2 regions of the Streptomyces sp. YIM S03343 genome follow, and region 2 is predicted to be linked to the other one. Evidence: riboswitches for the same ligand, from Rfam matches in the RefSeq annotation. Region 2 holds a riboswitch; the other holds the start of a gene.
What was found. Region 2 has a riboswitch for cobalamin ahead of ACSYGN_RS39320 (CbtB domain-containing protein). Riboswitches for the same ligand answer to the same signal wherever they lie in the genome.

Region 1 (3,715 bases), on a different contig from region 2:
TAAATGGAAAACTTCTCGCTGATTCTCGCGATTGTGGTGGCGACCGCACTTGCGTTCGATTTCACGAACGGTTTCCACGACACCGCCAACGCGATGGCCACCACCATCTCGACCGGTGCACTCAAGCCCAAGGTCGCGGTCGGCATGTCCGCCGTGCTGAACCTTGCAGGCGCCTTCCTCTCCGTGGAGGTCGCCAACACGATCTCCAAGGGCCTCGTCGACGAGACAGGCATCCGTCCCGAGGTCATCTTCGCCGCCCTGACCGGCGCGATCCTCTGGAACCTGGTGACCTGGCTGGTGGGGCTGCCCTCCAGCTCCTCGCACGCCCTGATGGGCGGCCTGATCGGCGCCACCATCGCCTCCGCCGGTACCGGCGCGGTGCACGGCGACATCCTTGTCACCAAGGTGCTGCTCCCGGCCGTCGCCGCCCCGCTGGTCGCGGGCATCGCAGCGATGGTCGCGACCCGGCTGTCGTACACCGTCTCCGGCAAGGCGGACGACAAGGCCTCGGCCAAGGGCTACCGCGCGGGCCAGATCGCCTCGGCGGGCCTGGTGTCCCTCGCCCACGGCACGAACGACGCCCAGAAGACGATGGGCATCATCACCCTCGCCCTGGTCTCCGGCGGCGTCGTGGCACCCGACTCCGACCCTCCCACCTGGGTGATCCTCTCGGCCGGCACGGCCATCGCGCTCGGCACCTACCTCGGCGGCTGGCGCATCATCCGCACCATGGGCAAGGGCCTCACCGACCTCCAGCCGCGGCAGGGCTTCGCCGCCCAGACCAGCGCGGCCACGGCCATCCTCGCCTCCTCCCACCTGGGCTTCTCGCTCTCCACCACGCATGTCGTCTCCGGCTCGGTGATGGGCGCGGGCCTCGGCCGCAAGGGCGGCGTGGTCCGCTGGTCCACCGCCACGCAGATGATGATCGCCTGGGTGCTGACGCTCCCGGCCGCCGCCGTGGTCGGCGCGGGCGCCGAGTCCGTCATGGACCTCGGTGACTGGGGCACGGCCGTCGTCGCCGCCTTCCTGATCGCCGCCAGCGTGGCGATCTATCGGGTCTCCCGCCGTCAGGTGATCGACCACACCAACGTCAACGACCACGAGGCCCCGGCGGAGGTGCTGACCCCCACGGCCCCCGCGGCGTCCACGCCTCAGGGCGCCCCCGAGGCCCAGCCCGTCGCGCCGGTGCTGCCCGCCGTCACCCCGCTCCCGGCGGTCGCGGTGACCGAGGACCTCACGGCCACGATCCCCGCCCCGGCTCCCTCCCCGGCCCCGGCCGTGCTGCCCACCATCGCCTCGGCGCCCATCGCAGACCAGACGGCCCCGCCGGCCGCCGCCGTCTGAGCCCCGCCCCCCGAACTCTCGGTCAAGAAGGAATCACCATGAAGATCGACTGGGCGGCCCTCGGCTCCGTCTTCGGCGTCAGCCTCGTGGTCACCGTGGCCCTCGTCGGCCTGTTCACCCTCGGTGTCGCGGGCCTGTCGCGCCGCGAACGCGCCACGGCCGAAGGCGGTTCGGCCGCCCTCGCCACCACCGCGGCATACCTCTGCTTCGCCGCCTGCGCCGCCGCGGTGGCGTACGGCATCAATCTGATCATGGCCAAGGGCTGACACAGGCCCGCCGGCGACGGTGTGGGGTGCGGGACGGAACGACCGTCCCGCACCCCACACGCGTGTGCCCGAGCAGCCCCGGGGACACCCGAAAACCCCGGATGTGGGGCTCCCCACACTCTTCCGTCCCTGGTCAGCGGCAGGTTGACGGCCCTTCGGGCCCCGTGGTGGACTTCCGGGGCCATGTACGGCGGCAAGGAGAGGAAGCCGGTGCGAGTCCGGCGCGGTCCCGCCACTGTCACCGGGGTAGCAATCCCCGGGAGCCAGGAACTCTCACCGCCGGTCTCGTCGAACCAGGGCGTGGACACCCTGAGTGAGGACATATCGCCATGCTCGGCTGCCGTTCGAGGTCACGTCACAGGTCTCCCGGGTCCGTCGGGTCCGGGACCTCAGTCGGATCCGTCAGGTCCCATAAGTCGCTGACCCGCCGCTCGGCCGGCTGAGCCGGTGGGTGCCGATCGCGTCTTCGCGTACGGCGCCACCGCCGGCCTCCTCGGTGATCTGCTCCTCGGCGATCCGCGCCGCGGGCATCCGGTCGCCGTGTTCGGGCTGGCCTCGGCCGCCGTGGAACAGGTGCTGTGGCACGACCACCGGGCATGGGGCGCGCTGCACACCGCCGTGTGCGCCGGTGGCGCCGTGGCGCTCGGGGCCGTGGCCGCACGCGCCGTACGCCCCTCCCCCGCCGCCTCCCTCGCCCTGACCGCCGCCGCCACCTGGGCGGTCGTCGGCGGAACGTCGCTGGTGCGCGAGGCCAGAGCCGTCGGAGCGGCGCTGGAGGCCGGGGACATCGAGGCCGCGCGGGAACGGCTGCCGCATCTGTGCGGCCGCGACCCGCAGGCACTCGACGCCGACGGGATCGCCCGCGCGGTGGTGGAGTCGGTCGCCGAGAACACCTCCGACGCCGTCGTCGGCGCGCTGGTGTGGGGGGCCGTCGGCGGGGTGCCGGGGCTGCTCGGGTTCCGCGCCGTCAACACCCTCGACGCCATGGTGGGCCACAAGTCGCCGCGCCTCAGACGCTTCGGCTGGGCCTCCGCACGCCTCGACGACATCGCCGGCTGGCCGGGGGCACGCCTCACCGCCGTACTCGCCGCGCTCGCCGGGGACGATCCGCGCGGCGCCGTGGCCGCCTGGCGCACCGACGCCGGACGGCATCCCAGCCCCAACGCCGGTCCTGTGGAGGCGTCGTTCGCGGGCGCCCTCGGGGTGCGGCTCGGCGGCACGCTCTCCTACGGCGGCCGGGTCGAGCACCGGCCCGTCCTCAACGGCGGCCGGGGACGCGCGGTGCGGGTCTCCGACATCGAGCGGGCCGTACGGCTGTCCCGGCGCGTCGGCGCGCTGGCGCTCGGCGTCGCGGTCGTGGGGCGGGCCGTCGTCGGGCGGGCCATCGCGGCACGGACGGTCGCCGGACGGACCGTCACTGGAGGGGCCGTCGCCGGGCGGGTGCTCACCGGGGGGTTCACCGCTCGTAGCAGGAGGGGAAAGGGATCATGAGCGGAGGGCTTCTGGTCGCCGGTACCACCTCCGACGCCGGCAAGAGCGTCGTGACGGCGGGCATCTGCCGCTGGCTGGTGCGGCAGGGCGTCAAGGTCGCGCCGTTCAAGGCGCAGAACATGTCCCTGAACTCGTTCGTCACCCGCGAGGGCGCCGAGATCGGCCGGGCGCAGGCCATGCAGGCCCAGGCCTGCCGTGTCGAGCCGACCGCGCTGATGAACCCCGTGCTGCTCAAGCCGGGCGGCGAGCAGAGCAGCCAGGTCGTGCTGCTGGGCAGACCGGTGGGCGAGCTGAGCGCACGCCGCTACCACGGCGGGCGGCAGCAGAAGTTGCTGGGCACGGTGCTGGACTGCCTGACGGAGCTGCGGGGTTCGTACGACGCGGTGATCTGCGAGGGTGCCGGGAGTCCCGCGGAGATCAATCTGCGGCGGACCGACATCGTCAACATGGGGATCGCCCGGAACGCCCGGCTGCCGGTGCTCGTCGTCGGCGACATCGACCGCGGCGGCGTCTTCGCCTCCTTCTTCGGCACGGTCGCTCTGCTGTCCCGTGAGGACCAGGCGCTGGTGAGCGGGTTCCTGGTGAACAAGTTCCGCGGCGACGTGTCGCTGCTG
Region 2 (3,715 bases):
AGGTGACTCACAGCCGGTGACACCAGGGAGCGTGTCACCAGGCCGGGCGGCCGCCCGCGGCGTGGCACTACGCCGCGGGCGGCCACCCGGCCGTTCTGCGTTTTTGTTTGTTCCGCTCGTTTCCGCGTGTTCCGCGATGAGGGGGTGCCGGGTTCGCTCCCGGTGGGCCCCGGTCCTAGTGGGCTCCCAGCCCGCCCCCGCCGAACGATCCGCTGGAGCCCCGGCTCCACCTCAGCCGTTTCGTCTCCGGGCTCGGCCGGGTCGACCGGTTGCTCAGCTCGTACGGGGTGAGCGGACGGCCGCCTTCCTCCACGACCACCTCCTCGGACTCCCGGTTCTCCAGCACCTCGTGGACCGCCCCGCCCTCCGGAAGATGCGGCTGTTCCTCCGGACGCGGCCGGGGCAGCTCCGTCTCCCGCACCCGGGTGGTCAGCCAGGCACCACCGGCCAGGACCGCGACGACGGCCACGGCCACCACGAAGAGACCTATGCTCAGCAGGCCGCTGGCGGCCAGCTGCATCGATGCAGTACCCATACCGGCCGAATACCCCCCGATCCGGGCGTCAACCGGGAGTCGACCGGGCGCCAACCGGCTGTCACGCACCGTGACCGTCCGGTCGCCGCTCGGTGCCGTGGCCGGGTGTCGGCCCGGCCGGACCGGTTTGGCGGCGGCCGGTGCGGTTATCCGGGTTGTGTGGTGACGACTACATCCCGGCAGGAGCTCATCCGCTTCCTGGAGGACCGCTTCGGCTGCGCCCAGGCCTGCACGGAGTGCGCCCACGCGTGCGCGGTGCGGGCGGGACTCCTCGACGGGGTCGGGCGGAGGGAGTCCGTACGGCGCCGGGGCATTCTGTGCGCCGAGGCGTGCGACGCCACGTGCCGGCTGCTGTCCGAGGAGCGTCAGGACGAGCACGGTCTTCGTGTGCAGGTGGAGTGGTGTCGGGCGGTCTGTCTGGAGACGGCGCAGGCGTTTGACACGGTGCCGTCCGCTGCGGGCGCGGCGGCTGCGTGTCGGACCTGCGTCCGGGCTTGCGCGGACTTTCTCGCCACGTTGCGGTGAGGCGGTGCGGCGGCTTGGGTGGTTGTTCGGGGCGGTTGTTCGGGTGCGGCGGCGTCGTGGCTGGTCGCGCAGTTCCCCGCGCCCCTTAGGGAGCTGCTCCGCCGCCTGCTGACAGGGGCCCGGCGCCTCTGAGGGGGGTGCTGTGCCCGGTCGTCGGCACGGTCCCGTGCGGTGTTCGTCGGTCAGTCGGCCAGGGGTCTTCCCGGTCGTAGGTTCCAGCGGTTCGAGCGGCCGCTCAACTCCACGGCTGTCAGGGGTGGTACGTCCACGCGCCAGAACGCTGTCTCCGGGGCGCCGAGCGCAAGCAGCACCGCCGCCCGCACCACCTCCGGTTCGACGACCGCTGTCAGCCGGCCCGATTCCGCCGACTCCAGCCATCTGCCCACCCGGGTGCACAACTCCCGTACGGATTCTCCGCCGTGAGGTGCCGCCGTCGGGTCGGACAGCCAGGTGGCCAGTGCCTCCGGCTCGCGGGCGCTCACCTCCGTGAGGCTCAGTCCGTGCCAGCGTCCGGCGTCCAGTCCCGCCAACTCCGGTGTCTCCACGGCCGTCAGGCCGAGCGCGTCGGCGGTCTCGCGGCACCGTACGCCGGGCGAGACCCGGACCCGCCCCGGTGCCGGAAAGGCATCCGCGGCCGAGCGGGCGGCGCGCAGTCCGGCGGGGTCGAGCGGGGTGTTGTCGTAGAAGCGGGCCTCCCGCAACGCCGTGCTGAAGGCGGGTGAGATCAGGATCACTCGGCTCGTCAACTGCCCATCCCCGCGCTCCAGTTCCCTTCGCATCCTGGCCGGTGACGGAGGGAAACCCCCGGTCGCCGCGCCCGCGTCCACTCCGTGCGGTCTTGGCCCCTTCCGCACTTCGCGGTACGGTCTCGTTCGATACGACGACGGTTCGGTTGGAAGCCGGTGAGATTCCGGCACGGTCGCGCCACTGTATGCCCGGTCCGCACCCCGTGTGCGATCCGGGCGAGTCAGACCCCCTGCCGTCGTCTCCTGCACCACCGAGACGGGACGCGAGTTCCCCAGGAGGTCCTGCCATGGCGCAGTCCGCTGTCCAGCCGACCGCTACGCCCACCGCCGTGCCCGCGAAGCTGCCGATCGGCGCGATCGTCCCCTGGGCGGTCTTCTTCGGCATCCTGATGCTGGTCCTGCTCTACTTCGTCGGCGCCGAACAGGGCGCCACTTCCGTGATGTCCGGAGACAACGTCCACGAGTGGGTGCACGACGCCCGCCATCTGCTCGGTTTCCCCTGCCACTGACGGCGGTCCGGAGACCCGGCAGCCCATGAACTCGGCAACTGTCCGCAACCTCCTGGTGCGTGGCATGCTCGCGGGTCTCGCCGCGGGCCTGCTCGCCCTCGTCGTCGCCTACTTCCTCGGTGAGCCGCGTGTCGACTCGGCCATCGCCTACGAGGAGGCGCATGCCCACGCGCACGAACACGGCGTGGAAGCCGTCAGCCGTACGATGCAGTCCACCGCGGGTCTGACCACCGGTGTACTCGTCTACGGCGTGGCGTTCGGCGGTATCGCCGCCCTCGCGTACTGCTTCGCGCTCGGCCGGATCGGCCGCTTCGGGCCGCGCGCGAGCGCGCTGCTCCTGGCGGCCGCCGGACTGATCGCGGTGTACGTCGTGCCGTTCCTCAAATACCCCGCCAACCCGCCCTCCGTCGGCGAGGCCGACACCATCGCCCGGCGCACCACGCTCTACTTCCTGATGGTGGCGCTCAGCGTGCTGCTGGCCGTCGCCACCGTGATCCTCGGCAATCGCCTCGCGCCGCGGCTGGGCAACTGGAACGCCACCGTCGCAGCGGGCGCGTTCCTCGTCCTGGCCGTCACCCTGGCCTATGTGTTCCTGCCGTCCGTCAATGAGGTCCCCAAGGACTTCTCGGCCACCCTGCTCTGGCAGTTCCGGCTGGCGGCACTCGCCGTCCAGGCCACCCTGTGGACCGCCTTCGGGCTGGTCTTCGGGGAGTTGGCGGAACGGCTCCTCGCGCCCCGGCCCGCGCAGCAGGCCGTCGCGGACAGCCCCGACCGGACCACAGCCGCCGTACCGCACTGACCCACGAGACCGCCGAACCCACCGCATCCGCCACACTCACCACACCCACCACACCCACGACCATGCTCCCCTCCAGGAAGGGCCCCCGGTACGCCGGGGGCCCTTCCCTGTGCCCGATCCCCGCCTCCCCGCCCCCGTTCCTGCCCGCCCCGCCATTCCCAATTTCTGAAACACGTTCTACCGTGTGCGCCGACAGGACCGCCCTGGTTCGCCTGGAGGCGCCGTGCATCTCGACCACACACCCGAGCAGCACCGGCTGCGCGCGGAACTGCGCGCCTACTTCGCGGAGTTGGTGCCACCCGGCTCGCACGCCGAGCACACGGAGCCCGGCGCGCAGAAGCGCTTCTACCGCGCGACCATCCGCCGCCTCGGCACCGACGGCTGGCTCGGCGTGGGCTGGCCCAAGGAGTACGGCGGACGCGGACTGACCGCGACGGAGCAGTTCGTCTTCTTCGACGAGGCCGCCCAGGCCGGAGTCCCGCTGCCCCTGATGGCGCTCAACACCGTCGGCCCGACGATCATGCAGTACGGCACCGACGAGCAGAAGGCCTGGTTCCTGCCCCGGATCCTCTCCGGCGAGATCGACTTCGCCATCGGCTAC

Region 1: it holds a riboswitch for cobalamin, as region 2 does, so the genes downstream of both, ACSYGN_RS31825 (cobalamin biosynthesis protein) here and ACSYGN_RS39320 (CbtB domain-containing protein) in region 2, are expected to answer to the same signal.

What each region holds. Positions count from the first base shown of each region.
Region 1 is NZ_JBPUKX010000001.1:7,208,901-7,212,615, reverse strand. It holds gene ACSYGN_RS31835 (inorganic phosphate transporter) at 4-1,344, shown strand; gene ACSYGN_RS31830 (hypothetical protein) at 1,383-1,610, shown strand; cobalamin riboswitch at 1,762-1,902, shown strand; gene ACSYGN_RS31825 (cobalamin biosynthesis protein) at 2,058-3,101, shown strand; gene ACSYGN_RS31820 (cobyric acid synthase) at 3,098-3,715, shown strand, end outside.
Region 2 is NZ_JBPUKX010000002.1:796,194-799,908, reverse strand. It holds gene ACSYGN_RS39335 (DUF6479 family protein) at 176-535, opposite strand; gene ACSYGN_RS39330 (ferredoxin) at 698-1,060, shown strand; gene ACSYGN_RS39325 (histidine phosphatase family protein) at 1,243-1,806, opposite strand; cobalamin riboswitch at 1,928-2,058, shown strand; gene ACSYGN_RS39320 (CbtB domain-containing protein) at 2,094-2,315, shown strand; gene ACSYGN_RS39315 (CbtA family protein) at 2,341-3,114, shown strand; gene ACSYGN_RS39310 (acyl-CoA dehydrogenase family protein) at 3,338-3,715, shown strand, end outside.